Regions from separate parts of the Klebsiella sp. PK01 genome, predicted to be linked through region 2. Evidence: predicted binding sites of a transcription regulator. Region 2 holds the regulator's gene; the other holds the start of a gene.

Region 1 (16,354 bases), on a different contig from region 2:
ATGTCGGCAATCCGCTGCTGGCCTCGTGGGGCAAGCTCGGGCGCGATTATATCTATCTGCTAGCCGGGCTGGAGCGTTATGAAGAGCTGGACGCCTTTGTCGATATCGCCCCCGATAACCTGCTGCATAACCTCCAGGCCGATATTCTTGAGCTGCGCAACGCCGCGGTGGCGGGGCGTACCGCGCAAGAGTTCGCCAGCAGTAAGAGCAAGCGCCCGCTGGCGATTGAAGACCGCAGCCTGGCTATCCACGTCTGCCATAGCCCGCAACGTGAAGTGGAAGTGCTGCACGACCGACTGCTGGCGATGCTGGAAGAAGACCCGGCGCTGACGCCGCGCGATATTATCGTGATGGTCGCCGATATCGACAGCTACAGTCCCTATATTCAGGCGGTCTTCGGCGCAGCGCGCGGCGAACGCTGGCTGCCGTGGGCGATTTCCGACCGTCGGGCGCGGGAATCGCACCCAGCGCTACAGGCGTTTATCACGTTGCTTTCTCTGCCGGACAGCCGCTTCGCCAGCGAAGATGTGCTGGCGCTGCTGGATGTGCCGGTGCTGGCGGCGCGCTTCAATATTAATGAAGAGGGGTTGCGCTACCTGCGCCAGTGGGTCAATGAATCCGGCGTACGTTGGGGTATGGATGACGACAACGTGCGCGAAATGGATCTCCCGGCGACCGGCCAGCACACCTGGCGTTTCGGTTTAACGCGTATGCTGTTGGGATATGCGATGGACAGCAGTCAGGGCGAGTGGCAGTCGGTGCTGCCCTATGATGAATCCAGCGGGCTGATTGCCGAACTGGTAGGGAATCTCGCGTCGTTACTGATGCAGCTTAATCTGTGGCGCCGCGGTCTGGCGCAGGATCGCCCGCTGGCAGAGTGGCTGCCGGTGTACCGCGATCTGCTCACGGATTTCTTCCTGCCGGATAGCGACACCGAAGCGGCGCTGGCGCTGATTGAACAGCAATGGCAAGCCATCATCGATGGCGGTCTGGATGCGCAGTACGGGGCTGCCGTGCCGCTATCGCTGCTGCGCGATGAGCTGGCGCAGCGCCTCGATCAGCAGCGGATCAGCCAGCGTTTCCTGGCCGGGCCGGTGAATATCTGCACCCTGATGCCGATGCGCTCTATCCCTTTCAAGGTCGTCTGCCTGCTGGGGATGAACGATGGCGTCTACCCGCGTACACTCGCGCCGCTGGGCTTCGATTTAATGAGCCAAAAACCGCAGCGCGGCGACCGTAGCCGTCGCGATGATGACCGTTATCTGTTCCTGGAAGCGCTGATGTCGGCCGAACAGAAGCTATACATCAGCTACATCGGGCGCTCAATCCAGGATAACAGCGAGCGCTATCCTTCGGTGCTGGTACAGGAACTGGCGGACTATATCGGTCAGAGCCACTGCCTTGAAGGCGATGAAGCGCTGGACTGCGATGCCAGCGAACGCCGCGTTAAGGAGCACATTACCCATCTGCATACGCGTATGCCATTCGATGCCGCCAATTATCTGCCGGATGAAGATCAGAGCTATGCAAAAGAGTGGCTGGCCGCCGCCAGCCAGCAGGGAGAGGCGCATAGTGAATTTATCCAGCCGCTTGCGCCGCTCGATATCGACACGCTGCCGTTCGAACAGCTGTTACGCTTTTGGCAGCATCCGGTGCGCGCTTTCTTCCAGCAGCGTCTGCGGGTGAATTTCCGCTCTGAAGAGAGCGAGATCCCCGAAGATGAGCCTTTCGTGCTTGAAGGGCTAAGCCGTTACCAGTTGAACCAACAGTTGCTGAATACGCTGATCGAACAACAGGATGCGTCAGCGATGTATCGTCGTTTCCGTGCGGCGGGTGAGCTGCCCTTTGGCGCGTTTGGCGAACTGGCGTGGGAGGCGCAGCGTCAGGAAATGCAGAACCTGGCTGAGCGGGTTATCGCCAGTCGTCAACCCGCGCAAAGTATGGAGATCGACCTACAGTGCAACGGTATCAATCTCACTGGCTGGCTACAGCAGGTACAGCCGGATGGGCTATTACGCTGGCGACCGTCGCTGCTGAGCGTCTCTCAGGGCGTGCAACTTTGGCTGGAACATCTTGTCTACTGTGCTAGCGGCGGTCTCGGCGAAAGTCGGTTGTTCGTGCGCAAGGAAGGCGAATGGCGTTTCCCGCCGCTGGCGGCGGAGCAGGCGCAGACGTATCTGAATGAGCTGGTAGAAGGCTACCTGCAGGGGATGTCAAAACCGCTACTGCTGTTGCCGGAAAGCGGCGGCGCGTGGCTAAAAGCCTGTTACGACGCGGAAAAGGATATCATGTTAATGGATGACGATACGCAACAAAAAGCGCGTAGCAAGTTCCTTCAGGCCTACGAAGGTAATATGGTGGTGAGCGGCGAAGGTGCCGATATCTGGTACCAGCGCCTTTGGCGCACTCTGGAGCCTGCGTACTATGAAGAGATTATCGCGCAGGCGCAGCGTTATCTGTTGCCGATATTTCGTTTCCATCAGTCCGAATAAAATTGTAATAGTATAAAAATTGCGCAGAAGAAGGTTGTTCATTTATTATGCGCATCGAATCACGGACTGATGTTGTAAATACCTTGAAGATGGCGTTTTGCCTGATGATGGGTATCCACGCTGATGCTATGCAGCGCGAAGTTTGTTAATGATGAGGTCCGTGAATGCCCCGCAGTTTATGGTTCAAAGTTCTTGTTGTAGTGGTCGCCCTTTGGGCGCCGTTAAGTCAGGCAGACACCGGATGGCAACCGATTCAGGAAACCATTCGTAAAAGCGAAAAAGATCCCCGTCAATATCAGGCCATTCGCCTGCAAAACGGCATGGTCGTGCTGCTGGTATCCGATCCGCAGGCGGTGAAATCGCTGTCGGCGCTGGTGGTGCCGGTGGGTTCATTACAGGATCCGGCCGATCATCAAGGGCTGGCGCACTATCTCGAGCATATGACCTTAATGGGCTCGCAGAAGTACCCGCAGCCTGACAGCCTTGCTGAATTTCTCAAAATGCACGGCGGCAGCCATAATGCCAGCACCGCGCCGTATCGCACCGCGTTCTATCTTGAAGTGGAAAATGACGCGCTCAACGGCGCCGTCGATCGGCTGGCTGATGCCATTGCCGCGCCGCTGCTGGATAAAAAATATGCCGAACGCGAACGTAACGCGGTCAACGCCGAATTGACCATGGCGCGCACCCGGGACGGGATGCGCATGGCGCAGGTGAGCGCTGAAACCATCAACCCTGCGCACCCGGCTTCACAATTTTCCGGCGGTAACCTCGATACGCTAAGCGATAAGCCTGGTAGCCCGGTGCTTGATGCGCTGCACGCTTTCCGCGACCGCTGGTACTCGGCAAACCTGATGAAGGCGGTCATCTACAGTAATAAGCCACTGCCTGAGTTGGCAAGCATTGCCGCCGCGACCTACGGGCGGGTGCCAAACCACGACATCAGCAAGCCGGAAATTACCGTACCGGTTGTGACCGATGCGCAGAAGGGCATTGTGATTCACTACGTGCCGGCGATGCCGCGCAAAGTTCTGCGCGTTGAGTTCCGCATTGATAACAACAGCGCTCAGTTCCGCAGCAAGACCGACGAGCTGGTGACCTATATGATCGGCAACCGCAGCCCCGGCACCTTATCCGACTGGCTGCAGAAGCAGGGGCTAGCGGAAGGGATTCGCGCGGATTCCGATCCGGCCGTCAACGGCAATAGCGGCGTGCTGGCCATCTCCGCTACTCTCACCGATAAAGGCCTGGCGCACCGCGATGAAGTTGCCGCAGCAATCTTCAGCTACCTGAATTTGTTGCGTACTCAGGGTATTGATAAGCGCTACTTTGATGAGTTAGCCCACGTGCTGGAGCTCGATTTCCGCTATCCGTCGATTAACCGCGATATGGATTATGTGGAGTGGCTGGCCGATACCATGATTCGCGTGCCGGTAGAGCACGTACTGGACGTGGTTAATATCGCCGACCGATATGATGCCCAGGCGATTAAAGACCGTCTGGCGATGATGACCCCGCAAAATGCGCGTATCTGGTACATCAGCCCGAATGAGCCGCACAACAAAACCGCTTATTTCGTCAATGCGCCTTTCCAGGTTGATAAAATTAGCCCCCAGACCTTCGCCGACTGGCAGCAAAAATCTGCGGCCATCAAGCTGCAGCTGCCGGCGCTGAACCCGTATATTCCGGATGATTTCACGCTGATTAAGAGCGATAAGGCGTACCCGCATCCGGAGCTTATCGTCGATGAGCCGACGCTGCGCGTGGTGTATGCCCCAAGCCAGTACTTTGCCAGCGAACCGAAGGCCGACGTCTCTCTGGTGCTGCGTAACCCGCAGGCGATGGACAGCGCGCGCCGGCAGGTGATGTTCGCGCTGAATGATTATCTGGCCGGCATTGCGCTTGACCAGCTCAGCAACCAGGCCGCGGTAGGTGGAATCAGCTTCTCGACCGGCGCCAACAACGGTCTGATGGTTAACGCCAACGGCTATACCCAGCGTCTGCCGCAGCTCTTTACCGCGCTGCTGGACGGCTACTTTAGCTATACGCCGACCGAAGAGCAGCTTGAGCAGGCGAAGTCCTGGTATGCCCAGATGATGGATTCGGCGGACAAAGGCAAAGCCTATGACCAGGCGATTATGCCGATTCAGATGCTGTCGCAGGTACCCTATTTTGAGCGCAAAACGCGCCGCGCGCTGCTGCCGTCAATCACTCTGAAAGAGGTGATTAACTATCGCGATAACCTGAAAGCCAGGGGGCGGCCGGAGCTGCTGGTCATCGGTAACATGAGCGCCCGGCAGTCAACCGATCTGGCCCGCCAGATCCAAAAACAGCTTGGCGCCGATGGTAACGAGTGGTGTCGCAACAAAGACGTGCTGATCGACAGCAAGCAGCTGGCGATATTTGAAAAAGCAGGCAGTAGCACCGACTCCGCGCTGGCGGCGGTTTTCGCGCCGCCAAACGTCGATGAATACAGCAGCATGGCCGCCAGTTCACTGTTGGGGCAGATTATTCAGCCCTGGTTCTACAACCAGTTACGTACTGAAGAACAACTCGGCTATGCGGTATTTGCCTTCTCAATGAATGTTGGTCGCCAGTGGGGGATGGGCTTCCTGCTACAGAGTAGCGATAAACAGCCTGCTTTCCTCTGGCAGCGCTTCCAGGCTTTCTTCCCGACGGCGGAAGCCAAACTGCGGGCGATGAAGCCGGAAGAGTTTGCCCAGATCCAGCAGGCGGCGATTAGCCAGATGCTGCAGGCGCCGCAAACGTTGAGCGAAGAAGCATCAAAGCTGAGCAAAGATTTCGATCGCGGTAATATGCGCTTCGATTCACGTGATAAAGTAGTGGCTCAGATTAAACTGCTGACGCCGCAAAAACTTGCCGACTTCTTCCATCAGACGGTGGTGGATCCGCAAGGCATGGCACTGTTATCCCAGGTTTCCGGCAGCCAGAACGGCAAGGCGGAATACGCCGCCCCTGAAGGCGGCAAGGTATGGGAAAGCGTCAGCGCATTGCAGAAATCCTTACCCCTGATGCGAGAGAATGAATGACCGAAACCGCTGAGTCTCTTGACCCACTCCGCTTGCCCCTGACGGGCGAGCGGCTGATAGAAGCCTCCGCGGGCACCGGAAAAACTTTTACCATCGCCGCGCTATATCTCCGGCTGCTGCTGGGGCTGGGGGGCGAATCCGCTTTCCCCCGGCCGGTCAGCGTGGAAGAGCTGCTGGTGGTGACCTTTACCGAAGCGGCGACGGAAGAGCTGCGCGGGCGTATCCGTAGTAATATCCACGAGCTGCGGATTGCCTGCCTGCGCGAAAGCGCCAGCGATCCGCTCTACGTTTCTCTGCTTGCGGAAATTGCCGATAAAAACCAGGCGGCGCAAACGTTGTTGCTGGCGGAACGGCAAATGGACGAGGCCGCGGTCTTTACCATCCATGGTTTCTGTCAGCGAATGCTGAGCCTCAACGCCTTCGAGTCCGGCATGCTGTTTGAACAGCAACTGATCGAAGACGAATCCCGCCTGCGTTATCAGGCCTGCGCCGACTTCTGGCGTCGCCACTGCTATCCGCTGCCGCGCGATATCGCCGCCGTGATCCATGAACAATGGAAAGGGCCGCGCGATCTGCTCAAGGCTATAGACCGCTGGCTGCAGGGCGAAGCGCCGCAGCTAAAATCGCCGCCGCCCGCGGAAGAGACGCTGGCAAGCCGCCATCAGCAAATCCTGGAACGTATCAATGCGCTGAAGCAGCAGTGGCGGGAGCAGGTGGGTGAAATTGAAAACGTGCTGGAAAGCTCAGGGCTCGATCGCCGCAAGTTCAACCGCGGTAACCAGGGCAAGTGGATCGAAAAGGTAAGCGCCTGGGCGCAGGAAGAAACGCTAAGTTATCAGCTGCCTGATGCGCTGGAAAAATTCTCGCAACCGTTCCTCATTGAGCGCACCAAAGACGGCGGCGAACCGCCTCTGCATCCGCTATTCAGCGCGGTAGAGGCGCTGCTTGCCTCACCGCTGACCTTAAACGATCTGGTTATCGCCAGGGCGATGGTCGAGATCCGCGAAGCGGTCGCCCGCGAAAAGCGGCGTCGAGGCGAACTGGGCTTTGACGACATGCTAAGCCGTCTTGACGACGCGCTACGCGGCGACAGCGGCGAAGCGTTGGCCAGCGCCATCCGCCAGCGTTTCCCGGTGGCGATGATCGATGAGTTCCAGGATACCGATCCGCAGCAGTATCGTATCTTCCGCCGCATCTGGCGTCGCCAGCCGGATACGGCTTTGCTGTTAATTGGCGACCCGAAACAGGCGATTTACGCCTTCCGCGGCGCCGATATTTTTACCTATATGAAAGCGCGCGGCGACGTTGCCGCCCACTATACGCTGGATACCAACTGGCGTTCGGCGCCGGGCATGGTACAGAGCGTTAATCGTCTGTTCGGCCTGAGTGATAATCCATTCATGTTCCGCGAGATCCCATTCTTGCCGGTGAAGCCAGCCGCTAAAAATCAGACGTTGCGCTTTACCATTGATGAGAAGCCGATCCCGGCGATGAACATGTGGTTAATGCCTGGCGAAGCCGTCGGTTCTGGCGATTATCAGTCCTTTATGGCGCAATTATGCGCGACGCAGATCCGCGACTGGCTCAGCGCCGGCCAGCAGGGACGCGCGCTGCTGTGGCGTGGCGAAAACGCTGAGCCGGTGCGCGCCTCCGATATCACCGTGCTGGTGCGTAACCGTCTCGAAGCGGCGCTTATTCGCGATGCGCTGCAGCTCTTGTCGATCCCGTCGGTCTATCTCTCAAACCGCGACAGCGTTTTTGAAACCCCGGAAGCGCAGGAATTACTGTGGGTTCTACAGGCGGTACTGGCGCCAGAGCGTGAAAACACGCTACGCAGCGCGCTGGCAACGTCGATGTTTGGCCTTAACGCGCAGGATATCGAAAACCTCAATCAGGATGAACGTGCCTGGGATGCGCTGGTAGAGGAGTTCAGTGAATACCGGCAGATCTGGCGCCAGCGCGGCGTAATGCCGATGCTGCGCGCGCTGATGGGGGCGCGTCATATTGCCGAAAACCTGCTGGCGACCCACGGCGGCGAACGCCGTTTGACCGATATTTTGCATATCAGCGAATTATTGCAAGAAGCAGCGAATCAGCTCGAAAGCGAGCACGCGCTGGTGCGCTGGCTGACGCAACATATCGCCGAACCGGACAGCAATGCTTCCAGCCAGCAGATGCGTCTGGAGAGCGATAAGCATCTGGTGCAAATCGTCACTATCCACAAATCAAAAGGACTGGAATATTCGCTGGTCTGGCTGCCATTTATCGCGCGCTTTCGTAAACAGGATCAGGCGTTTTATCACGACCGCGATTCCTTTGCCGCGGTCCTCGACCTTGGAGAAGGGGAGAATAGCCTTGAGCTGGCGGAAGCCGAGCGCCTGGCGGAGGATTTACGCCTGTTGTACGTCGCCCTGACCCGCGCGGTGTGGCACTGCAGTCTCGGGGTTGCGCCGTTAAGTACCCGCCGTAGCGATAAACCTGGCAACAGCGATTTTCATCACAGCGCCCTAGGTCGTCTGCTGCAGGATGGCGAGCCGATGGACGCGGCGGGATTAACCGCGCGGTTACAGGCATTGTGCAGCGATGATATTGCGCTATGTCTTCCCGATAGCATGGACCAGACGCCGTGGCAGGCGCCGGAAAACGCGCTGCCGCCGCTTTCGGCGCGGACCCTTGAACGCCAGGTTATGGACGACTGGCGGGTGACCAGTTATTCCGGTCTGCAGCAGCATGGTTCCAGCGCAGGTCAGGACCTGCTGCCGCGTCTTGATATCGATGCCGCGGGCGTGGGCGAGGTGGCGGAAGAGCCGCTGCTCACGCCTCATCAGTTCCCGCGCGGCGCGTCGCCGGGGACATTTCTGCATAGCCTGTTTGAGGATCTCGATTTTAGCCAGCCGGTACCGGTTGACTGGATGGCGCAAAAACTACAGTTGCACGGTTTTGGCGAAGAGTGGGCGCCGGTGTTGAGCGAATGGCTGGACGGCGTGCTGCGAACACGCCTGCCGGGGGCAGAAATCGCCCTGAATCAGCTGGGCGCCCGGGATAAACAGGTGGAAATGGCCTTCTATCTACCGATTGAACAACCGCTGGATCCGCTGCAGTTGGACGCGCTGATCCGCCGCTATGATCCGCTCTCGGCTGATACCCCGGCGCTCGATTTCCGCCAGGTCCGCGGCATGTTGAAAGGGTTTATCGATCTGGTATTTCGTCACGATGGCCGCTATTACCTGCTGGATTACAAATCTAACTGGCTGGGAGAAGACCGCGAAGCTTACACCCAACAGGCGATGACCCAGGCGATGCGCCTGCATCGTTATGACCTGCAGTACCAGCTGTATAGCCTGGCGCTGCATCGCTATCTGCGTCACCGTATTGCCGATTATCACTACGAACGGCACTTTGGCGGCGTCATTTATCTCTTTTTACGCGGCATGGACGGGCAGGAAGGCGGGCAGGGGATCTTCACCACCCGCCCGGCGCAGCCGCTGATTGACGGCCTCGATGCGTTATTTGCCGGTGTTACTCAGGAGGTGGGCTCATGACCATGGATGAACTGCTGCTGGCCGCCGCCGAGCAGCGTCTGCTGCGGCCGCTGGACGTACAGTTTGCGCTGATGGTGGCGCAGGATGCCCCTCCGGCAGTGAAGCTGGCCGCCGCGCTGCTGAGCCGGGATGCCGGCGAGGGGCATGTCTGTCTGCCGCTGTCGCGCCTCAACGCTGAAGAAGCGCTAAGCGGCAAGGCCGGCGAGATCCGCGACCAGTTGCTGGCGATGGCCGGCGCGCCCCAGGACTGGCCTCAATTGTTGCTTTCTTCGTCAGCGGTGAGCCGCGGCGACGAACCGACGCCGATGATTTTATGCGGCGACAGGTTGTACCTGAACCGCATGTGGCGTAATGAACTCACCGTCGCCCGCTTCTTTAATGAGACGAACCGGGTGCTGGAGGTCGATGAAGGGCGGCTAACGGCAACCCTGAATGAACTCTTTCCGGCAACCGACGATATCGACTGGCAAAAAGTTGCCGCGGCGGTGGCGCTGACCCGGCGCATTTCGGTGATTTCCGGCGGCCCCGGCACCGGCAAGACCACCACCGTCGCGAAGCTGCTGGCGGCGCTGATTCAGATTAACGACACGCCGCGCTGTCGAATTCGGTTGGCGGCACCGACCGGTAAAGCGGCAGCGCGCCTGACAGAATCTCTGGGATCGGCGTTAAGAAAACTTCCGCTTAGCGAGGAGCAAAAAGCGCTGATTCCCGCCGATGCCAGTACCCTGCATCGCCTGCTGGGGGCGCAGCCCGGTAGTCAGCGCATGCGCTACCACGCTGGTAATCCGCTGCATCTGGATGTGCTGGTGGTCGATGAAGCGTCCATGATCGACCTACCGATGATGTCGCGCCTGATTGATGCTTTGCCGGAGCACGGGCGAGTGATCTTTCTTGGCGATCGCGATCAGCTTGCCTCCGTGGAAGCCGGGGCGGTGCTTGGCGATATCTGTGCCTGGGCGACATCCGGCTATACCGCGGCGCGAGCGCAAGAGCTGTCGCGGCTGACTGGCGCAACGGTGCCGGCGGGCGAGGGGCAGATGGCCGGAGCGCTGCGCGATAGTCTATGTCTGCTGCAAAAAAGCTACCGCTTTGGCAGTCACTCCGGCATTGGCAGCCTGGCGCGGGCGGTCAACGCCGGTGCGCGTGCGGACGTGAAAGCGACGTTACGCCAGCCGTTTGACGATATCGTTCTGCGGCCGCTCAGCACTACCGAGGAGTATGAAGCGATGCTGATGGCGGCACAGGAGGGCTACGGCCGTTATCTGCAACTGCGCCGCGAGCAGGCCGCGCCGGAACAGATGATTGCCGCCTTCGGCGAGTTTCAGCTGCTGTGCGCGCTGCGTGAAGGGCCTTACGGGGTAAGCGGCGTGAATGAACAGCTGGAGCAGATGCTCCACCGTAAGCGGGCGATAACGCTACCGCGCCATTCACGCTGGTACGATGGCCGTCCGGTGATGATTTCCCGTAACGATAGCGCGCTGGGGCTGTTTAACGGCGATATCGGCATTGCGCTGGAAAGAGAAGGCGAGCTGCGCGTGTGGTTCCCGATGCCCGATGGCACCATTAAATCGGTGCAGCCAAGCCGCCTGCCGGAACACGATACCGCCTGGGCAATGACGGTGCATAAGTCGCAAGGGTCGGAGTTCGATCATGCGGCGCTGATCTTACCTTCTCGCAGCGTACCGCTAGTAACCCGCGAGCTGGTTTACACCGCGATAACTCGCGCGAAACGGCGCCTGTCGCTTTATGCCGACGAGCAGGTACTGGCGCAAGCCATCGTGACGCGGACTGAACGGCGCAGCGGCCTGGCGGAAATTTTCGCCGGACACGGGTAGGGGGGGAGGGCGTGAATACGCTCTTCACCTCTGATTAGTAAGCAAATAAAAGTAACAGCCAGAGAAAAGAGACTGAGTTCATGGCAAAAAAATAGGCGACATAACTTATGGGCGTCTGTGATGTTGATCTGTCAGCAATAACAATAACTACCACTGAAATAATAAGGTTGACGATAGATAAAATAACAAATAAAAAGACCGTCATAAGGCCTGCGGCAAAGGCAGCATAGGCTGGTCCACTGCTCATCATGGTTAAGAGCAGTAAGACCCAAGGGTAAATCGAGATTACGGCAGTAATTTTCTTGATGTTTTTAGTAATGGCGTTAGTTTTCTTTTTCATTATTAAACCTTATCTTTTGGAGTGGCTTGTTAATATAAATAATTAACGGGTTTATTCTGTTTGGATTTTTTAAGATATAATTAACATTAATATCATCCAGACTGGAGCTATTGAATTCATGTAAAAGAAATATGATATTGCACTACTTCTTATCTGTTGTTTGGAGTGTTTTGCACTAATAATGATGATTGTTGAAATGATTAAGTTGGCTATGGATGATAAAAAGCTAACCTTCAAATAGCCGAAAAATGCTGCAAGGCCATTATTCGTTAAGTGCACCAGTAGTAAGCCAAACCAGGGATACAATGCAATAGATATTGAAATGAATCTTATGTTTCTGACAAGCCAATTAGGTTTCTTATCCATAATAAGTATATATCTTTATGTCTTTTTATACTTTAAAGAATTAATGTTATAGCCATTATGATTCTTATCGCCATAAAAGCATGAGAATTATCCATGATGCTGAAATCGAATTCATAGCGAGGAAATAAGTTGTTGAACCTTTGGCGATCGGAGGTTTTGATGTATTGGTATAGATGGTGACGATTATTGATATAAGAAAGTTAAAGGAAGATAATATCTTGGCTAATAGTAATATAGCTTCGGCTACGGCTATCGCTGCATAACCGCTTATGGGATGTTGATAGCAATCCCAAAATAATGCAATGATAATAACCCAAGGATAAATTGATACTGCGAAGGTTATTTTCTTAATATGTCTGACTAGCCAATTAGGTTTCTTATCCATGATACCTGTCCTTGATGGTTTTTGTTTTGAAATTCTCTTGCCAAAATATATCGTAATTTACTGTTAAATATAAAGGTATAGCCAGAGTGGCGACATGGTATTCATTGCGCAGAAATAGATTTTTAGCTTTCTCGGTTTTAGCAATGTGAAAACGCTCATGCATCCAATAGTGATAAGCGAAAGCGCCAGGTTAATAATAGATAATACGGTGATGGGAACCAGTAGATGTAATCCATCTTCCGTAAAATTGTAGGGCGCGAGGCTGTATTTAATATGTGTAATCAATATTATTAACCATGGGTATATAGCAATGATGGAAACAACCGTCTGAGATCTATTAATAATCCAACTATCAGAGTTATGCATCATTCATCATGTTTATCAATAATGTGTTATTTTTTATTCTTTAGGAAGGAGCATAGCGTTGATGCAGTGATAAAGATATACCCCGGCATTAAACCAGGAATAAAGCCCGGATGCTGAAGATTTGTCACTGATGCGGCGGTGATAGAACAAAATTACTATCCTGAAGGCGTGGGATATGCCTATTTGCAATCGGATAGCCCGGATAAGGCGCAAGCCGCTATCCGGGAATCCTCCCCCGGTGGCGCTTACGCTTACCGGAGCTACCAACCGACTACCGAACCGTAGCCCGGATAAGGCGCAAGCCGCTATCCGGGAATCCTCCCCCGGTGGCGCTTACGCTTACCGGGGCTACCAACCGACTACCGAACCGTAGCCCGGATAAGGTGCAAGCCGCTATCCGGGAATCCTCCCCCGGTGGCGCTTACGCTTACCGGGGCTACCAACCGACTACCGAACCGTAGCCCGGATAAGGTGCAAGCCGCTATCCGGGGATCCTCCCCCGGTGGCGCTTACGCTTACCGGGGCTACCAACCGACTACCGAACCGTAGCCCGGATAAGGCGCAAGCCGCTATCCGGGGGATCCGTCAGCCCAGGTCTGCCATCAATACCTTCGAACGGCGCTGATAGTTGTACATCTGTTTTTTACTCTCCGGCAGCAAATCAATATCCACCGGGGTAAAGCCGCGTTCCTGGAACCAGTGAATACTACGGGTGGTCAATACAAATAGCTTGCTGAGCCCCATCTGCTTCGCCTGGGCGGCGATCCGGCTCAGCAGTACCTCGCCGCGTGACGAACTACGGTAATCCGGATGCACCGCTACGCAGGCCATTTCGCCAATTTTCTCTTCCGGGAATGGATAGAGCGCGGCGCAGGCGATGGTGGTGTTATCGCGCTGGATGATGGTGAATTTATCTATCTCCATTTCCAGTTGTTCGCGCGAGCGGCGCACCAGAATGCCTTGCTGCTCCAGCGGGCTGATAAGATCGAGGATGCCGCCGATATCGTTAATGGTTGCCCGGCGGATCTGCTCGGCGCTTTCCATGACGATCTGCGTACCGATACCGTCACGTGAGAACAGTTCCTGCAGCAGCGCGCCATCTTCCTGATAGCTAATTAAATGGCAGCGACGCACGCCGCTGCGGCAGGCTTTCACCGCGCCTCGCAGGAAGCGTACGGTGCCGGAATTATAGTCTTCTTCCGCTTCCAGCTCCTCTACCCGCGCCTGCGCCTCGTTAGGGAACAGTTCGGAAACGATCTCGCCATGCTGGTCGTAGACCCCCTGCGACGAGCAGAAGCCGATCATCTTTTCAGCTTTCAGCTTTACCGCCAGCTGGGTGGCTATCTCTTCAGAAGTGAGGTTGAAGCTCTCGCCGGTGACGGATACCGCGACCGGGCCCATGAGCACGATTGCGCCGCTGTCCAGTTGGCGATGAATGGCTTCTTCGTCGATGCGGCGAATACGGCCGCTGTGGCAGTAATCCACGCCATCATCGACGCCAAGAGGCTGAGCGATAATAAAATTGCCGCTCACTACGTTGATATGCGCCCCCTGCAGGGGCGTATTGCCGAGGCTCATCGACAGGCGGGCGGTAATTTCTAACTGCAGCATGCCGGCGGCCTGCTTCACCAGCTCAAGGGTTTTGGCGTCGGTGACGCGGGTCTGCTTGTGATAAACCGGTTCGTGGTGATGTTCCGCGAGGTTGGCGTCAATCTGCGGGCGCGCGCCATAAACCACTACCAGGCGAATACCGAGGCTATGCAATAAGCCAATGTCATTGACTATGCTGGAAAAGTTATCATGCTCGATGGCTTCTCCGCCCAGCATGATGACAAACGTTTTTCCCCGGTGCGCGTTTATATAGGGAACAGAATGGCGGAATCCCTCGACCAGTTCAGTGCGACGCTCCTTCACCATGACAAACCCTCAATGCATGATTATTCGTAATAAGTGTATTTTTATTCTGTTTTGCTTCGTGGTGCAACCCCTAATTTGTCACTAATTTGCGAAAACATTGTGACAAAACCTTAGGTGTCAAAGTTTGTTTACCCTTTTATAGATGACAGGTTATGCGGCTTTGGTTAAAGTTTCCGGTCAATCTGTTCATTTTGGCTTCAAACGCGTTTTTTTGCTTGGGAGTGGCATGTCGGGATACAAGTCGGGATTAAGCCGCCGTCGTTTTTTACAAGGGGCGGGCGCCATGTGGTTAATGAGTGTGAGTCCGGTCGGTTTGGCCGCCGCCGCGCAGGTTGTCGCGGTGCGTATCTGGCCGTCGTCGACCTACACCCGCGTCACGGTGGAATCCAATCATGTACTGAAATATCGGCAGTTTGCGTTAAGCAATCCTGAGCGAGTGGTGGTTGATATTGAAGGCGTTAACCTGAACTCGGTCCTGAAAGGGATGGGCGGGCAGATTCGCGACGACGACCCGTATATTAAATCCGCGCGCGTGGGCCAGTTCGACCCGCAAACCGTGCGGATGGTGTTTGAACTGAAACAAAACGTCAAGCCGCAGCTGTTTGCGCTGGCGCCGGTCGCCGGTTTTAAAGAGCGTCTGGTGATGGATCTTTATCCCTCTACGGCCACCGATGTGCAGGATCCGCTGCTGGCGCTGCTGGAAGATTACAACAAAGGCGATCTGGAACGTCAGGTACCGCCGGCAGAGAGCGGGCCGCAGCCGGGGAAAGCCGGGCGCGATCGTCCTATCGTTATCATGCTCGATCCCGGCCATGGCGGTGAAGACTCCGGCGCGATTGGTAAATACCGTACTCGTGAGAAAGACGTGGTGCTGCAGATTGCCCGTCGATTGCGCGCGCTCATTGAGCGTGAAGGCAATATGAAGGTCTTTATGACCCGTAACGAAGACGTGTTTATTCCCTTGAAGGTGCGCGTCGCCAAGGCGCAGAAGCAGCGTGCCGACCTGTTCGTTTCGATTCACGCCGACGCCTTTACCAGCCGTCAGCCGAGCGGCTCTTCGGTGTTCGCGCTCTCGACCAAGGGCGCTACCAGTACCGCCGCAAAATACCTCGCGCAAACGCAGAACGCCTCGGACTTAATCGGCGGGGTCAGCAAGAGCGGCGATCGTTACGTTGACCACACCATGTTCGATATGGTGCAGTCCCTGACCATCGCCGACAGCCTGAAATTTGGTAAAGCGGTGCTGCAAAAAATGGGCAATATTAATAAGCTGCATAAAAATCAGGTGGAGCAGGCGGGCTTTGCGGTACTGAAAGCGCCGGATATTCCTTCGATTCTGGTCGAAACGGCCTTTATCAGTAACGTTGAAGAAGAGCGTAAACTGAAGACCGCGAAATTCCAGCAGGAAGTGGCGGAGTCGATTCTGGCGGGGATCAAAGCCTACTTTGCCGATGGGGCGACGTTGGCCAGACGCGGATAAAAAAATAGCGCCTTCGGGCGCTTTTTTTGTAGCGGTATCTACGGACGACAGAAACAAAAAAACACCCTTGAGGGTGTTCATTGTGTTGGTTGCGGGGGCCGGATTTGAACCGACGACCTTCGGGTTATGAGCCCGACGAGCTACCAGGCTGCTCCACCCCGCGTCCGTATTTACTCTTCCATCGAGTAAATTTGCTTCTGATTGTAATTGGTTGCGGGGGCCGGATTTGAACCGACGACCTTCGGGTTATGAGCCCGACGAGCTACCAGGCTGCTCCACCCCGCGTCCGCGTCTACTCTTCCATCAAGTAGATTTACTTCAGATTTTAATTGGTTGCGGGGGCCGGATTTGAACCGACGACCTTCGGGTTATGAGCCCGACGAGCTACCAGGCTGCTCCACCCCGCGTCCGTGGAAGCGCACTATACTCCGCTAGCGTTCTGATGCAACCTTTTTTCGTAGAAATCGTCAATTTTGTAAAAAATGGCGACTAAGTAGACAGCGATGGGCGGATTTTTACACAATTTGGGCTGCAGCTCGCTTTCGCGCATTTCATTAGCCGCATGGGTTTGTTATCTTCAT
Region 2 (16,354 bases):
TTCCCAATCCTTCATATGTTGACGCATAATTTCCGCAAGCATGAGGAAATAACGCTGTGTTGCCTGAGCAATATTGCCCACATCGCCGCGGCTAATGGCTCCAGCCAGTTCATGTAGTATCAGTGCCGATTCCTGGCTATCGTCTTTCAGATACAGAATGACATAAGAGATATAACCATCCAAAAATTGCTGATACGCCTTCGCCAGATAGCGGTTATCAAGATAGGAAATCAGCAACTGATGAAAATCCAGTTCGCGAGTTTTGTCGCCAGGCTGCGCCAGCGCTTGCGCGCGCCCGAGCAGCAATTCCCCCTGGTTTGCCGGCACGAGAGTGAACAATTCGGCAGCCATCACCGCGATCACGCGAAAAATATGGCTAACATCATCGGGCACCAGCTTTGATACCTGCATATGACGGTTAGGCAAGCGCACCAGAAACCCCTCTTGTTCAAGAGACTGCAACGCTTCTCTAACCGGCATACGTGAAAGCCCTAGCTGCTCAGCAATACTCTCCTGCGCCAGCTCATCTCCCGGTTTTATCGCTCCGGAAAGAATTTGATAGCGAATGATTTGCGTAATGTGGTCCCTGGTCTGCTTTCTTTCGATCTTTTTCACAACGTCCTCATTGCGTGGGGCTTAAGACGCGGGGATTTTAGCAGATTTAGCCGCCAGGCGGCGCATTCGGCAGGGAGATGAGGCGATAAAAAAGCCGGAACGACGGTTCCGGCTTTTCTGCTAAGGAGATGTTACTTGTTGACGAAATCCTCGCCGAGGGCGATATCTTTCTTCAGCGTATCCAGCATGCCTTCCAGCGCCTGCTGTTCAAAAGCGCTGAGTTTACCGATAGACTGACGCTCTTCCACGCCATTTTTGCCCAGCAGCAGCGGCTGCGAGAAGAAACGGGCATACTGGCCGTCACCTTCGACGTAGGCACATTCAACCACGCCTTTTTCACCCTGCATGGCACGCACCAGTGAGAGCCCGAAACGCGCAGCCGCCTGGCCCATCGACAGCGTCGCCGACCCGCCGCCCGCTTTCGCTTCCACGACTTCCGTCCCGGCGTTTTGAATACGTTTGGTGAGATCCGCGACTTCCTGCTCGCTAAAGCTGACGCCAGAAATCTGCGACAGTAAAGGCAGGATAGTGACGCCAGAGTGGCCGCCAATGACCGGAACTTCAACCTCGGTTGCCGACTTGCCTTTCAGCTCGGCGACAAAAGTATTAGAGCGAATAATGTCGAGCGTGGTGACGCCAAACAGTTTGTTTTTATCGTACACGCCGGCTTTTTTCAGCACTTCGGCGGCGATAGCGACGGTGGTATTTACCGGGTTGGTGATAATACCGATGCAGGCCTGCGGACAGGTTTTTGCGATCTGCTGCACCAGATTTTTAACGATACCGGCGTTAACATTAAATAAGTCGGAACGATCCATGCCGGGCTTGCGCGCGACGCCGGCGGAAATCAGCACCACATCAGCGCCTTCCAGCGCCGGGGTTGCATCTTCACCGGAGAAACCTTTGATTTTTACATCTGTGGGAATATGACTTAGATCTACCGCCACGCCCGGCGTAACCGGAGCGATGTCGTACAACGAGAGCTCTGAACCTGAAGGCAGTTGGGTCTTAAGTAGTAGGGCAAGCGCCTGGCCGATGCCACCAGCGGCGCCGAGGACTGCAACTTTCATCCTAAACTCCTTATTATGGTTAATTTACACCCTAAATAATTCGAGTTGCAGGAAGGCGGCAAGAGCGTGAATCCCCAGGAGCTTACTGAAGTAAGTGACTGGGGTGAACGATTGCAGCCAACGCACATGCAGCTCGAAGTATGACGGGTATAGTCTTTCGTTATTCCGTCGCCTGGACCTTAATTCACAAGATGAACAATTACAATAATTATGGCTGAAGAATGCGGGGTACGCGCAATGATGCAGCAAATTCGCATTTTTCTTCCTGAGACTGGCCATCCAGCAAAGCCGTAGTACCGGATCGACTATTGGTTACAATACACCCAGCCCGCTCGGCAAAACAATATCAATTTCATAACATTTATTTCACTTTTACAGCAATTTACCCGCTGTGATGCAGGCATGTTCCTCATCAGGGTTATTTGCTAAAATATGCGCCTTTCATAACATTATTTACGCTATTCCTTTGCGGATTATTTGCATAAAAATGCACTTGTATGCATAATGATGTTGTTTTTACCACCATAATCTGGGTGACTTATGCGTAGTTCGGCAAAACAAGAAGAACTGGTTAAAGCGTTTAAATCGCTGCTTAAAGAAGAAAAATTCAGCTCGCAAGGCGAAATCGTTCAGGCGCTGCAGGAAGAAGGTTTCGAGAACATCAACCAATCGAAAGTTTCCCGCATGCTGACAAAGTTTGGCGCCGTTCGCACGCGTAACGCCAAAATGGAAATGGTCTACTGTTTGCCTGCCGAACTCGGCGTGCCGACGACCTCCAGCCCGCTGAAAAACCTGGTGCTGGACATCGATTATAACGATGCGGTGGTAGTGATTCACACCAGCCCCGGCGCGGCGCAGCTGATCGCACGCCTGCTGGATTCCTTAGGTAAAGCCGAAGGTATTCTCGGTAGTATCGCGGGGGATGACACTATCTTTACCACCCCTGCCCGCGGTTTTTCCGTTAAAGATCTCTACGACGCGATTCTGGTCCTGTTCGAACAGGAACTCTAAGCGCTCCCCCTCTGGTTCCCGCCAGAGGGCTCTTCCCCGCAAAACGCTCCCCCTCAAACCTTCAAATAAAGCAGCATTTTTTTAACATTTAGTGTGGTTTTCCACCTCTATACATTCCTTTACCGAATGATAACGGCTAAAGCGCACAAAAGATCAAAGCGCAATATCTATTTGATTTAAATATAAATAATCATGACATTCACCCCATGAATGACATTTCTAATTCTTATACGTTATAAAAACGACATTTCTTGGAAATTATTTACACTGAAAACAATTAGCATGGTATTAATATTTTTGGTGATTAGTGTATACTTGATTTTGTGATGAGGGTCACGAAACAAAGCCCCCTAATAATAAAATTCGACGAGGTGAACATCATGAAAATCAAAACCACTGTAGCCGCACTCAGCATGCTATCCGTACTGTCCTTTGGCGCTTTCGCCGCTGATTCAATCAACAGCACTCAAGCGGAAAGCCGCCAGTCACTGGGCACCGTATCTATCGGCGCGGTAGGTTCTTCCCCGATGGATATGCACGAAATGCTGAACAAAAAAGCACAAGAAGAAGGTGCTTCTTCTTATCGCATTATCGAAGCTCGCACCGGCGACCACTGGCACGCCACTGCTGAACTTTATAAATAAGCTTTAACGATTGTCGGTCATTAACTGAAACAGTATCTCTTCAGCGGCCTGGGTTCATACGAAATCTCCCGCCGCTGCACAAATGGTTGGAGTAAAGATTATGAAAAGCGCAATTATCATCGCATCCCTGGGTCTGGCATCTGTTCTCTCTTTCGGCGCAAGCGCAGCCGTACAGCAAGTGAACGCCGATCAAGCACAAAATCTGCAACCAATGGGCACTATCTCTGTATCTCAAGTAGGTAGCGCGCCAATGGATATGCGCCAGGAACTGGCGGCTAAAGCCGAGAAAGAAGGCGCCAGCAGCTACCGCATTATTGAAGCTCGTACCGGCGACAGCTGGCACGCGACTGCTGAGTTGTACAAATAAACCCTCGTCGTCTTATCCGACGACTTGCCCCCGCCCTGCCGGGGGCTTTTTTATGCCCAACGGGCATTGAAACGTAGTAGTCCTTCCAGCTCCTCTTCCGCTTCATCGAACAGCAAAATTAACGCGCCAAAGCGACGACGCTGTTTTTCATCCAGATGAACAAATTCAATCTCCAGCGGGAACGGTAAGCGCCCTCCCGTCACCGCGCTCCACAGCGCGTCGAGGTTATCCACCTGCTTATCCGGTAGCGCGAAGGCGCGGGAAAACTCGCGATAGAAATCCTGTTGCTCAGCTATTTCATCAAAATCAAAGGTATAAATAGTCATTGCCCGGCGCCCCTTAAGCTCTGTCCCTCTACACCAAATAAGTATAGCGATAAAAAAACCGACGCCGGGGCGTCGGTTCGCAGCTTAGCTGTTGGTGAGCACGTGCTGATATTTCTTCAGCATATCGACCAGCCGTCGCACCGGCTCAGTGACCTGGGGCGACGCCTGCCAGTGAAGGAGTTTTTCCTGATAAACATCAAGCTCTTCCAGCAGACGGTTAAAGTAACGGCGGCGCTTATCATCGCTGCCGGCGGAGATAACGTGATCGGCGGTTCGCCGCAGCTGGCGGTGGAAGGCCGACAAATCCTCGTTTACCGGCACCGGGGCATCGCGTAGACGCTGGTGCGCGATAATCAGCGTCAGCGCCAGCCGGAAGCGGGCGATATCGCCGGGAAACTTGTTCAGCAGTAAAAATAGCTGTTGATACAGCGCCGGCAAATGGTTCTCTTTACGCCGGGCGCTATTCGTGGTCAGCGAAGAGACCGCCGCCGAGACGAACTGGTTCAATAGCACCCGTCCGGTGCGGGCCTGCGAGTTATCACGCACTAACAGAATCACCATCAGCGCGAGGAAACAGCCGACAATCTGCCCCAGGGCGCTATCGAGGAACTGGCTAAACTGGAACTGCATCGGGTTATCCAGCACCAGAATATTGATGGTGCTCGCCAGGGCCCCAAGCGATCCCAACCGCCGCTTTTGTACCTCAATGCCGATAAAGAACGCCATCGCGGCAAGGCTGATACACAGCAGCAGCATGCTCTGCTGCGTCGCAGGCATGACGACAAGGAAGAACAGCGCGCCGAGCGGTAGAGCGGCAAGGGTGCCATAGAGGAAGTCTAAGGCCACCATCCGCGGGTTAGGCAGACGCATCGCCAGCGCGGTCACCACGGCAATCATAACCATCGCCCCGCTACCGGATGTCCAGCCGGTCCACAACCAGAACAAGGTGCCGAGAATACACGAAATAGAGGTTCGCCAGAAATTGACCATCGCGTGGTGACGCTCGGCGGACTCAACCTTCACCACCGTTTCGCCGCGTAAGACTTCATCTTCGATACGGCTGATTTTGGTATTGCCGACCACGCCGCGCTTCAGCAGCAGGTAACGCGTCGCCGCGCCGACCCAGCTATAAATCGTAACTGGCGTATTGTGTTCACCTTTCCAGGTCAGGAAGCGGCGCATACGCTTAAGCTGTTGATGCACATCCTGTACGGTTTCTACGGGCTCGGCAAACAGCTCGCGGTAGTCGTCAGTCACCATCTCCGGGCGAGAGTTCTGGATCAGATAGGTTTCGCAGGCCTGAGTAATCAGCGTCAGCGATAGCGTGTTGATCGCCTTTAGCCGCTGGTTTACCTTCGCCCAGCGCGAAGATTCCATGATCAGGTTGCCGCGCATCCCCTCCAGCGCGGCAGTACGACGCACCAGCGCTCCCCAGGCTTTATCCACCACCTCGCTATCGCCATGGGCGACACAAAGCTGCATCAGGCGATACTGATCCAGCAGCAGGTTATCCAGTTCGAGGTCGATCTCTTTTTTGATAGAACGCGGAGAAAATAGCAGGTCAGCGACGATGGCGCTGACGATCCCGATGACAATTTCGCTGCAGCGCTCGACGGCAAACTGCGGCGCCAGCATCGGGTCGGTATGAATGGTGATGATGATAATCAGCGCCGTATAACCCGCCAGCCCCCAGGCGTAGGAGTTTTCGACCTTCACCAGCGAGGAGATCCAGGTGCAGAAACCGGCCCAGAGACAGCAGACCAGCATCATCAATAGCGGCGCGCGGATCATGAGGATGATGATCGCCAGCGCGGCAATACAGCCGATAAACGTCCCGGCAATACGCAGCATCCCGCGGTAGCGAATCGCCCCGGAATAGGGCTCACCGCCAGCGGCAAATGCCGGACCGGCGGTCACGATAGCCGCGGTCAATACGGCCCAGCGCGGCGTCTCAAGCTGAAAATGAAAGCCGACGAACAGCGCCAGCACCACCGCGCATGCAAGCTTAATGGCAAAGCGGAGATGCCGGGGAGCAATGGTATAGGTCCCCATGGCGATTAACCAAACTCACGCAAGCGCATGGCGACTTTCTGGAAGAAGTTGGCCTGGCTGGCGTCGCGATCTTCTTTGCCGGTGATGACAACGGTCGCAGTGGTGCCCGACGGCCAGAGGTTGCCCTGCTGCTGGTCAAGACGGATACGTACCGGCACGCGCTGCGCCAGACGTACCCACTCAAGGTTGGAGTCAACGGAAGCCATGCCTTTCGCATCGCTGCTGCTGCTGGCGTTGGTTACGCCCGCGGCAACGCTGTCGACGGTACCTTTTATCACCTTACTACTGCCGAGCGGGGTGATTTCGGCGCGGTAGCCTGGACGCACGCCTTCCAGCTTGGTCTCTTCCAGATAGGCCATCACGTAGAAGGTATTTTGTTTCACCAAAGCGACCGCGGTCGAACCGCGGGTGATGAATTCGCCGGAGTAGACGTTCAGGTTGGTCACCCAGCCATCAGCAGGCGCACGGATAACCGTACGTTCAAGATCCAGCTTGGCTAAGTCGCGGCTGGCCACCGCTTTCGCCAGCTGATGCTCAACGGTTTGCAGTACGTTGTTGGCCTGGTCAATCTCTTCGCGCGACATGGCCTGCACGCCGAGCCTGTTACGGCGCCCGGCTTCAACGCGTTTTTCCTGAGCCAGCGTCTGGTAATAAGAGACGTCGGCTTCCGCCTCCGCCAGCGCTTTTTGGTAACGAGGTTGGTCAATAACGAACAATACCTGGTCTTTCTTAACCAGTTGGTTATCCTTGACATTCACTTGCGAAATGAGCCCCGACACGTCCGGCGCGATGGCGACGATATCGGCGCTAAAGCGCGCATCGCGCGTCCACGGCGACGCGGTGTAGTACACCCATGCGCGAAAAATAGCGATAAACGCCAGAATAACCAGTATCACAGTGATGGCAGTACGCAGGATATTTCTTGTTAGTGTTTTCACATCGACCTCAAACGAACAAGCGCGATATCAGATAAAACAGACAGCAATACAGCGCAGTATTAAACAGTGCAGGGTGCCAGACAAAATCATAAATACCGGTCGGAACCAGCAAACGGTGCACCAGCCAGAAGATGGCTAGCGACAATAGCAGCTCAAAGAAGATCGGCGGAAACGATAGGCCGAAAATCACTATGACAGGAAACAGACTCATGATGACCTTGATAAGAAGCGTACAGGTGGTAGCGTGATGCGTTTATTATGTAGCTAACTATATATTAACGTAACAATTGCAGCCTTATCTATAATATGTGATCTAAATCACTTTTAAGCCAGAGTGAATAATGGAACGACTAAAACGCATGTCGGTGTTCGCCAAAGTGGTTGAGCTGGGCTCTTTCACCGCCGCCGCACGCCAGCTCCAGATGAGCGTTTCATCTATCAGCCAGACCGTTGCTAAACTGGAAGACGAGCTTCAGGTAAAGCTGCTCAACCGCAGCACCCGCAGCCTGGGCTTAACAGAAGCGGGTAAAATTTATTACCAGGGCTGCCGAAGAATGCTCTTTGAAGCGCAGGACGTCCATGAACAGCTGTATGCCTTCAACAATACCCCTATCGGCACGCTGCGCATCGGTAGCTCTTCAACTATGGCACAGAATGTGCTGGCGCGCATAACCGCCGAAATGCTCAAAGAATATCCGGGTTTATCGATTAATCTGGTGACCGGCATCCCCGCGCCGGACCTGATTGCCGACGGCCTCGACGTGGTGATACGCGTCGGCGCATTGCAGGATTCCAGCCTCTTCTCGCGGCGGTTAGGCTCAATGCCAATGGTGCTCTGCGCGGCGAAAAGCTATCTTCAGCACGCGGGATGTCCGGAAAAACCAGCGGATCTTGCCAGCCACTCGTGGCTGGAATACAGCGTACGGCCAGATAATGAGTTCGAAATTATCGCTCCGGAGGGGATCTCAACGCGCCTGATCCCACAAGGACGCTTCGTCACCAACGACCCGATGACGCTGATCCGCTGGCTGACTGCCGGCGTTGGCGTGGCCTACGTTCCGCTGATGTGGGCGATCGACGAGATCAACCGCGGTGAACTGGAGATCCTGCTGCCGAGCTATCAATCGGATCCGCGACCGGTCTATGCGCTATATACCGAAAAAGATAAGCTACCGCTGAAGGTGCAGGTATGTATTAACTATCTGACGGATTATTTTGTCGAAGTGGCGAAGATCTATCAGGGAATGCACGGGCGCGGGATGACCCGTTAACTGACATCCCGGCAGCGGCTTCGCGCCGCCGGGACCAGCCGTTATCAGGCGGTGCCGCCAACGGTAAGGTTGTCGACTTTCAGCGTCGGCTGGCCGACGCCGACCGGGACGCTCTGCCCTTCTTTACCGCACACGCCAACGCCGCTATCCAGCTTCAGGTCGTTACCGACCATGGAAATCTGCTGCATCGCTTCGATACCGGAACCGATTAGCGTCGCGCCTTTGACTGCCTTGGTCACTTTACCTTTTTCAATCAGATAGGCTTCCGAGGTCGAGAAGACAAATTTACCGGAGGTAATGTCCACCTGACCGCCGCCAAAGTTCGGCGCATAGATACCGTAATCGACCGATTCGATAATCTCCTGTGGCGTCGACTTACCGGCCAGCATATAGGTGTTGGTCATCCGCGGCATCGGCAGATGCGCATAAGATTCGCGGCGACCATTACCGGTCGGCGCGACGCCCATCAGACGCGCGTTGAGCTTATCCTGCATATAACCTTTCAGGACGCCGTTTTCGATAAGCACGTTGTATTGACCCGGCGTACCTTCGTCATCAATCGCGACCGAACCACGGCGATCGGCCATGGTGCCGTCATCCACGACGGTGCACAGTTCAGAGGCGACTAATTCGCCCATGTGACCGCTGAAGACCGAGGTGCCGCGACGGTTAAAGTCACCTTCCAGGCCGTGGCCGACGGCTTCATGCAGCAGCACGCCAGGCCAGCCCGCGCCAAGCACCACCGGCAGCATACCGGCTGGCGCCGCAACCGCGGACAGATTGACTAATGCCATACGTACCGCTTCACGCGCCCAGACATCCGCCCGTACGTCGCCATCCAGCGGCGCGAGGAAATAATCATAGCCAAACCGTCCTCCGCCGCCACTGGCGCCGCGCTCGCGTTTGCCGTCTTCCTCCACCAGCACGCTCACGGAGAGACGAACCAGCGGACGGACATCAGCGGCCAGCGTCCCGTCCGTTGCCGCTACCAGGATAAGCTCGTAGACGCCGCTCAGACTGGCGGAAACTTCCTGCACGCGCTTATCGGCGGCACGCGCCACCTTATCGACGCGGCGCAGAATATCCAGTTTCTCTTCGCGGCTCATGCTCTGCAGCGGATCGACGCTGGTATAGAGAGAGCTGTACTCCACCGCGCCGAGCGTCTGCACTTTGCCGTCGCCATGGTCGCGGACGATAGTACGCGCCGCCTGCGCGCTCTGCTCAAGCGCCAGTTTGCTGATTTGGTCCGCATAGGCAAAACCAGTTTTCTCGCCGCTTACCGCCCGGACGCCTACGCCCTGGTCAATATTGTACGACCCATCTTTAATGATGCTGTCTTCCAGAACCCAGGATTCGTGATAGCTCGACTGAAAATAAAGATCGCCGTAATCGAGACGGCGCTCAGCCAGTTGGCCAAGAATGGCAAACAGGTCCTGATGATTCAGGCCATTTGCCGACAGTAATTGTTCACTTACCAGGTTCAAACTCATCGTTACGCTACTCGTTTGTTGCCGCCTGACACAGGGGAATGCCATGCGGCGAAAAAGATGACGGGGAGAAAATGCCCTCTATTGAGAGTGCGATAATTCCCCGTACTCGTCAAATCATTGCTTTTTGTTGCTGCGCGCCTGGCGCAGCACTTCGTTGATTTCCGGCTGATCGATTGGACCCGTAATGCGATAGCGCAGAATCGACACTTTGTTCCACAGCGGCCCAAGCACCTTGCTGGCGGCAAAAACCGCCGCGCCGACGATCGGGTTGACGGCGAATGCCGCCGCTACGCCCACGGTCGCCGATATTTCCGGCGCCACCACCGCTTGTAAATCTAAACGACGGCGCACCAGATCGACCGAACCTTTCATCGCGATGTCGGCTTCAAGGCCATCCACCAGCGTATCATCCGTATTCAATACGCCGTCTTTAATCCATGCCGTACTGCGAATCGAATCAAACCAGAAGCCTTCCTGGAAAGTGTCGCTGAAATCGAAGCGTAGCTTACGCAGCAGCGCGTCAACGCTCAATAGCCGTAACAGCTGACCGGCATGACCGGTGCTCAGGTCAGTAAACTCGCCTTTGCCGAGGCGGCTTTTGAGGATCCCGTTCAGCGAAGCGACATCAGGCTGCCATGGCGGCGCGCGCCAGTGCAGATCGTAATCGACATCAAACGACGAGCCTTTTACCGGCGTCGAAACGCCAAAGAAGTTCACGAAGTCATCCGTTTTATTACCGTGCAGCTTGCCTTTCAGCGAGGTACGCACGCCGCCGGGCGCATTCACCCAGACGCCATCGGTAGTGAGCCGGCCAAAGCCGGTATCCACCAGGCCATTACTGAGGGTGAGCGTATCGCCCTTGATATCGAAGTCACCGTCGATTCGCCCATATTTTTGCCCCCACAGCCAGCACTCTTTACAGCGCAGCTGTAAATCAGGCCAGCCGCGGAAATCCAGACGGGTATCAGCCAGCGGGCCGCTCTCTTTTTTCGCCGTGCCGTTGTTATCGCTGGAAGGGTTGTAATAGAGATAGCGAATAGCCGCCAGCCAGGGCGCGTTCTTATGCATCGTCAACGTAGCGTTGATTTCGCGCCCCTGCGCCTCCACCTTCGAGCCGCTACCGTCAGGCTGGGAGACCAGACTGACGTTATTCCAGTTTTGCCCGGCGAACGCCAGCGACGGTGTACGAAGCGTCACGCGCTCAGGGAAAGCCATATTACTGCTCACTTCGTTGACGGCCCCCCGCTGGAACAACGCCAGCCATTGCGCGCCATCCATCGCCGGCATGTTCAGCTCGACGCCTGATGCTTCAGGCAGCGAAGGAATCGCTTTGCTGTCGGAGGTCAGAATCGCCCGGTCGAGCGTCAGCTTATTATTCAGTAACCAGCGGCTATTGACGTGGTTCTTGCTGCCGATGTTGCCGGTCAGATCGAAGCTGTTTAAGCCACCGGTCACGTTGATTTTCACCGGCAACGGTTCGCCCGCCGATTTATTCACCGGCGCAGGTAAGTGACTACTCACATTTTTCAGATCGCCGTTGATATCGACTTTGTAGCTCGCGCTACCGTGATACGGTAACTCAATGGCCACTTTGCCATCCCAGGGGACGCTGCCGCTGAGTTCATCATTGACCGCTTTCGGCAGCAGGCCGGTACGCGTCGGCTGCCAGTTAGCGTTCATGCCGACGTCAACGAGGAAGGCTTTCGCCCCTTCAGTAGTGGTGAAATTGAGGTTCAGCGGTTGATTAAACCAGGTCGCGCTTAGCGGCCCGCTTTTTAAATCTCCGTTCTCAAAGCTGAACTGACCATTGAGGTTCTTCAGCGTCGCGTCAATCGGCTTGATAAACAGATCGTTATTTTTCAGCCGCACATCGCCTTTGGCGGTGGTCATCTCGCCATCGAGCGGGATAGCAAGATGTAAGCGAGCGCTCACATTACCATCCAGCTGCAGTTCATCCAGCGCCGAGCCGAGCGAATCCTTCAGCGGGGTCTGTTTGAAATAAGGGCCGACCTCTTTGCCCGGTCCGTTAACATCGGCATCAATAAACAGTTTTTCATGGGAATAGTCGGGGATCACCGCGTCAAGGTTGCTGGCGGTGACGTTGCCCAGCATCGCTTTATCCGCCTTCATCCACAGGCCGTTATTAACGAAGTTAAGGTTGATATCCAGGCCGGTCAGCGCTGGCCAGTCCGGCTGGAAGGCGAAGGTCGCGTTCTTCAGCGGTACCGAGACCTGGAATTGGCCTTCGTTATGCTCATAAGGGAACAGATGCGGGTTGCCGCCGTAAACCAGGGTGGCATTGCTGGCCTGGCCACCCTTAATTGCGCCGCTCAGGTAATCCACCAGCGCTTTGCCCATCAGGTTTTCCGGGAAATAACGCCACGCCTGGCCGCCATCGTTGGTACTGATACCCGCCAGGATGCCTAACCACGGCTCATCGCCTTCCGGCTGCAGATAGCGGAAGCCGCCGCGCGCGCGAACGCCGGTAGCCTGTACGTCGATATCGCGGCCATCCAGCATAAAGCCCTTGCTGTTCTTCTCCCAGCTCAGAGTCGCATCGCCCTGGGCTATCTCCAGCGGCGCGCGAAAGACCGTTTCATAGGGCATTTTCGCCTGGGTCATATGCGCGCGCAGTTCGCCGTTTTCAACGCTGCCGCTCAGGCTGCCGGAAAAGTGCTCGGCCCCCGGCAGCAGCTTCCACTGCTTCCACGCCAGATCGCTCCAGTCGGCCTGGAAACGGGTCTTTTCCGTTGCCTGCAGCGGGATATCCAATGCCAACAGGTTGATCTTGCCGCTCGGCTGGGTAGTTCGCCACACTTCGCCAAAGCTCGGCGCCAGCTTATCGGCCATCGGCTGCAGACCGGTCAGGCCGCCAAGCTCGAGATTGCTGGCGCGGATGCGCAGCTCATCGCTACGCTGATTGTTATTACCACCCACTTCCTGCGCCGGGATCCACGCCATCGCCAGCGCGCCGCGCGGCCAGGCTTTACCGTCTATCGAGATCCGCGTGTCGGGGATATGAAATGCCCAACTTTGATTTTCGCGTGTGATATGCGCCGTCAGGTTATCCACCGACAGCTGATGCAGATGCTTGTCACCCTGCCAGCTGGCGCCGCCTTTTTTCAGCCACACATCGCCGCTGGCGACATCGCCTTTATCGATGGTCATCCAACCTTCGAGACTAAAGCGCGCGCTCTGCAGGGCGATGTTGTCCTGCATCCAGCGCCCGAGCCAGGGTTTAACGTCGATGTCGTCGGCTTGTAACCAGAGGCGCCCCTTATTGAGCAGGCCGTTCTCGTCACGTAAATCCATCCGCACCTGCATGACGCCGTGCTGGCCGGTGAGGCTCGAAAGGCTCAGTTGCCCCTCGGCGCGGTGGCGGTTTTTACCGTTAAGCCAGGTAAGCTGCGGGATCGCCAGCTCCGCGCGCTGACCGGAAATCGTCAGGAAGCTCAAATGGCTATCGCGGAGAATAAAGTGGTCAAACTGACGCAGGAACAGATCGCTGATTCGGTCGGTCTTCAGGCTGGCGCCGTCGTCGTTGGTCTGGATGGGGGTATTGGTGTGGATTTGCAGCTGCCAGAAGGTCAGGTCGCGGAACTGCCAGCGCATATGTAGCAGGCTTTGCCAGACGTCGAGCGCAAGGGTAACCCGTTTGATCGTCATTTCGCCACCGTCTTTCAAGGTGGCTTTAATATCGCGAACGTCCAGCGTCGGGCCGAAGTTTTCCCAGTTGGCGTTGATCTGCGAGGCATCGACCGCCACCCCGGATACCGCGGTAATTTTCTCCAGCAGTTGGGGACGCCAGTTATTTAGCTGCGGCAATGCCAGACGCAGGCCGCTCACCAGCAGCGCAACAATCACCACCACGGTTGCCACGGTGAGCAGTAATATCCCGGGCCATCGCCTCAACGCATCTCTCCTTGTCAGCCTGTTACGCCTCATCCTTCAGCCCGCCTGTTTACCGCCCCCGACGCCATCGGGAACGACGGGCTGAATGATTACATCATTACCACATCGAACTGCTCTTGATTATAGAGCGGCTCAATTTGCACTTTAACCTGCTTGCCGACAAAGATTTCGACTTCCGCCAGCGCGTGGGACTCTTCCCCTTTCAGAGCTTCCGCGACGGCAGGTGAAGCATAGACCAGGAAGCGGTCTGAGTCATACGCATGATGCACGCGGACTATCTCGCGCATAATCTCATAACAGACCGTTTCGACCGACTTTACCGTGCCGCGTCCATGACAGGTAGGACACTCGTTACACAGCACATGTTCCACGCTTTCGCGGGTGCGCTTGCGGGTCATCTCGACCAGCCCCAGCTGCGAGAAGCCGTTAATGCTGGTTTTCACCCGGTCTTTACTCAGCGCCTGCTCCAGCGAATGCAGTACCCGACGACGATGATCTTCATTATTCATATCAATAAAATCAATGATGATAATGCCGCCCAGGTTACGCAGACGCAGCTGGCGCGCGATGGCCTGCGTGGCTTCAATATTGGTATTGAAGATAGTGTCGTCGAGATTGCGGTGGCCGACGAACGCCCCGGTGTTGATATCAATGGTGGTCATCGCTTCGGTCTGATCGATGATCAGATAGCCGCCTGATTTCAGCTCGACTTTACGCTCCAGCGCGCGCTGGATTTCGTTCTCAACGTCAAAGAGATCGAAAATAGGCTGGCGGCCGCTGTAATGTTCCAGCTTGCTGGTCATTTCCGGGATGTATTCCGCGGTGAACTCCAGCAGCGCCTCGTAGGTCAGGCGCGAATCCACGCGAATGCGGTCAAGCTGAGCATCGGCGAAATCGCGCAGCACGCGCTGGGCCAGCGCCAGCTCGCCGTACATCTGATAACGGGTCTGGTTGCGCTTTTTGCGCTCCATGACTTTGGTCCAGACGCGCTTAAGGTAGGCCGCATCCGCCGCCATCTCTTGCTCATGCACGCCTTCCGCCGCGGTGCGGATAATAAACCCACCCTGCTCGTCGCAATATTCGGTGACCACGCTTTTCAGGCGTTCGCGCTCGGCCTCGCTTTCAATACGCTGCGATACGCCGACGTGCGAAGCGCCGGGCATAAACACTAAATAGCGGGAAGGTATGGTGATGTCGGTGGTCAGACGCGCGCCTTTGGTGCCCAGCGGATCTTTCACCACCTGTACCATCAGGTCCTGGCCCTGACGCACCAGTTCGGAAATATCGCGAACGGTAAACTGCTTCTGCTCTTCACCCGCCACGCACTCGGTGTGCGGCATGATATCGGAAGCATGCAGGAAGGCGGCCTTATCCAGGCCAATATCTACAAAAGCCGCCTGCATTCCAGGCAACACGCGACTGACACGACCTTTGTAGATATTGCCTACGATTCCGCGCCGCGCTTCTCTCTCAATATGAATTTCCTGCAGGATCCCGCCATCGATATACGCGACGCGCGTCTCGGATGGCGTTACGTTAACTAATAATTCAGCCGTCATCTTTATCCCTTTTCTTCACGCAGTGAGTTAAAGTTACTCAGCAACTCATACGTTTCCACCAGCGGTAAGCCGACTACGGCGTGATAGCTGCCATTTATCTTCCTGACAAAACAACCACCCAACCCTTGAATACCGTATGCGCCTGCTTTATCTAAAGGTTCGCCGCTGGCTACGTAGGTAGCGATATCCTGCTCGGAGAGCAGACGGAAGGTCACTTCCGTCACCACCAGACAATCCAGCGTTTGCTGCTTATCCGCCAACGCCACCGCGGTCATCACCTGGTGGGTTTTTCCGGAAAGCATGCGAAGCATTTCTGCGGCGTGCCCGGCATCGCGCGGCTTTTCCAGCACTTCGCCGTTAAGAATGACAATCGTATCCGCCCCCAACACCGGCAGATCTCGCGGCGCCATAGCCACGCCAGCCAGCGCTTTTTCTCGCGCCAGACGCGCAACATAATGCGCAGCGCTCTCCTGAGGGCCGCGCCGTTCCTCAATACCCGGAACCAGGCGTTCGAAAGAGAGGCCAAGCTGAGTTAACAGTTCCTGCCGACGCGGGGAACCAGAAGCCAGATACAGAGTTGTCATATCAACCTTTATTGAACCGCAAATTGCTGACGCACTTTACGCATTAGCAGGAATAGCCACGGCCAGAGCACACCGTTTACTACACTACTCCAGAACACTTCCGGACGGAAAGAGACGTTGATCACTAAAAACTCTGCCCAGAAAACAATGATATCAACGGCAAGAGACAACAGCATGACCACCAGCGCCTGTTGCCAGAGCGCCAGATTACGGAACAGCTGATATTTTAAAGCGACCAGATAGGCAACGATACTTAACGACAGCGCGCGTACGCCAAGCGTCGAACCGCTGATGAGGTCGAGAATCGCCCCCATCACAAAGCCGGTACCGACGTTAACCCGATGCGGCAGCGCCAGGATCCAGTAAAGCAGAATCAACAACACCCAGTTTGGCCGGAAGACGGTGATGTCCTGCGGCCAGGGCATAATCTGCAGCAATAGCGCAATAAGAAACGAGAGCCAGATAACCCAGCGTCCCTGGCTACGATAACTTGCCACTATTGCCCCCCTGCTGGC

The links. Region 2 encodes ArgR, which controls arginine synthesis, uptake and breakdown. Its sites were predicted from a motif close to ANTGAATAAAAATACANT; they were not measured.
Region 1: the regulator ArgR is predicted to act here: its motif matches at 14,326-14,343, upstream of argA (amino-acid N-acetyltransferase).

Annotation. Positions count from the first base shown of each region.
Region 1 is NZ_JBYEZM010000003.1:217,577-233,930, reverse strand. Features, by position in the region: gene recC (exodeoxyribonuclease V subunit gamma) at 1-2,492, shown strand, start outside; gene ptrA (pitrilysin) at 2,657-5,542, shown strand; gene recB (exodeoxyribonuclease V subunit beta) at 5,539-9,084, shown strand; gene recD (exodeoxyribonuclease V subunit alpha) at 9,081-10,919, shown strand; gene AC22LX_RS10695 (hypothetical protein) at 10,954-11,259, opposite strand; gene AC22LX_RS10690 (hypothetical protein) at 11,690-12,010, opposite strand; gene AC22LX_RS10685 (hypothetical protein) at 12,703-12,837, shown strand; gene argA (amino-acid N-acetyltransferase) at 12,962-14,293, opposite strand; gene amiC (N-acetylmuramoyl-L-alanine amidase AmiC) at 14,520-15,773, shown strand; tRNA gene AC22LX_RS10670 (tRNA-Met) at 15,860-15,936, opposite strand; tRNA gene AC22LX_RS10665 (tRNA-Met) at 15,982-16,058, opposite strand; tRNA gene AC22LX_RS10660 (tRNA-Met) at 16,104-16,180, opposite strand.
Region 2 is NZ_JBYEZM010000013.1:4,456-20,809, forward strand. Features, by position in the region: gene AC22LX_RS24190 (GntR family transcriptional regulator) at 1-615, opposite strand, end outside; gene mdh (malate dehydrogenase) at 747-1,685, opposite strand; gene argR (transcriptional regulator ArgR) at 2,226-2,696, shown strand; gene yhcN (peroxide/acid stress response protein YhcN) at 3,077-3,340, shown strand; gene yhcN-B (DUF1471 family stress response protein YhcN-B) at 3,441-3,707, shown strand; gene AC22LX_RS24215 (barstar family protein) at 3,758-4,033, opposite strand; gene aaeB (p-hydroxybenzoic acid efflux pump subunit AaeB) at 4,118-6,085, opposite strand; gene aaeA (p-hydroxybenzoic acid efflux pump subunit AaeA) at 6,091-7,023, opposite strand; gene aaeX (p-hydroxybenzoic acid efflux pump operon protein AaeX) at 7,031-7,234, opposite strand; gene aaeR (HTH-type transcriptional activator AaeR) at 7,365-8,294, shown strand; gene tldD (metalloprotease TldD) at 8,339-9,784, opposite strand; gene yhdP (AsmA2 domain-containing protein YhdP) at 9,899-13,696, opposite strand; gene rng (ribonuclease G) at 13,786-15,255, opposite strand; gene AC22LX_RS24255 (Maf family protein) at 15,258-15,839, opposite strand; gene mreD (rod shape-determining protein MreD) at 15,848-16,336, opposite strand; gene mreC (rod shape-determining protein MreC) at 16,336-16,354, opposite strand, start outside.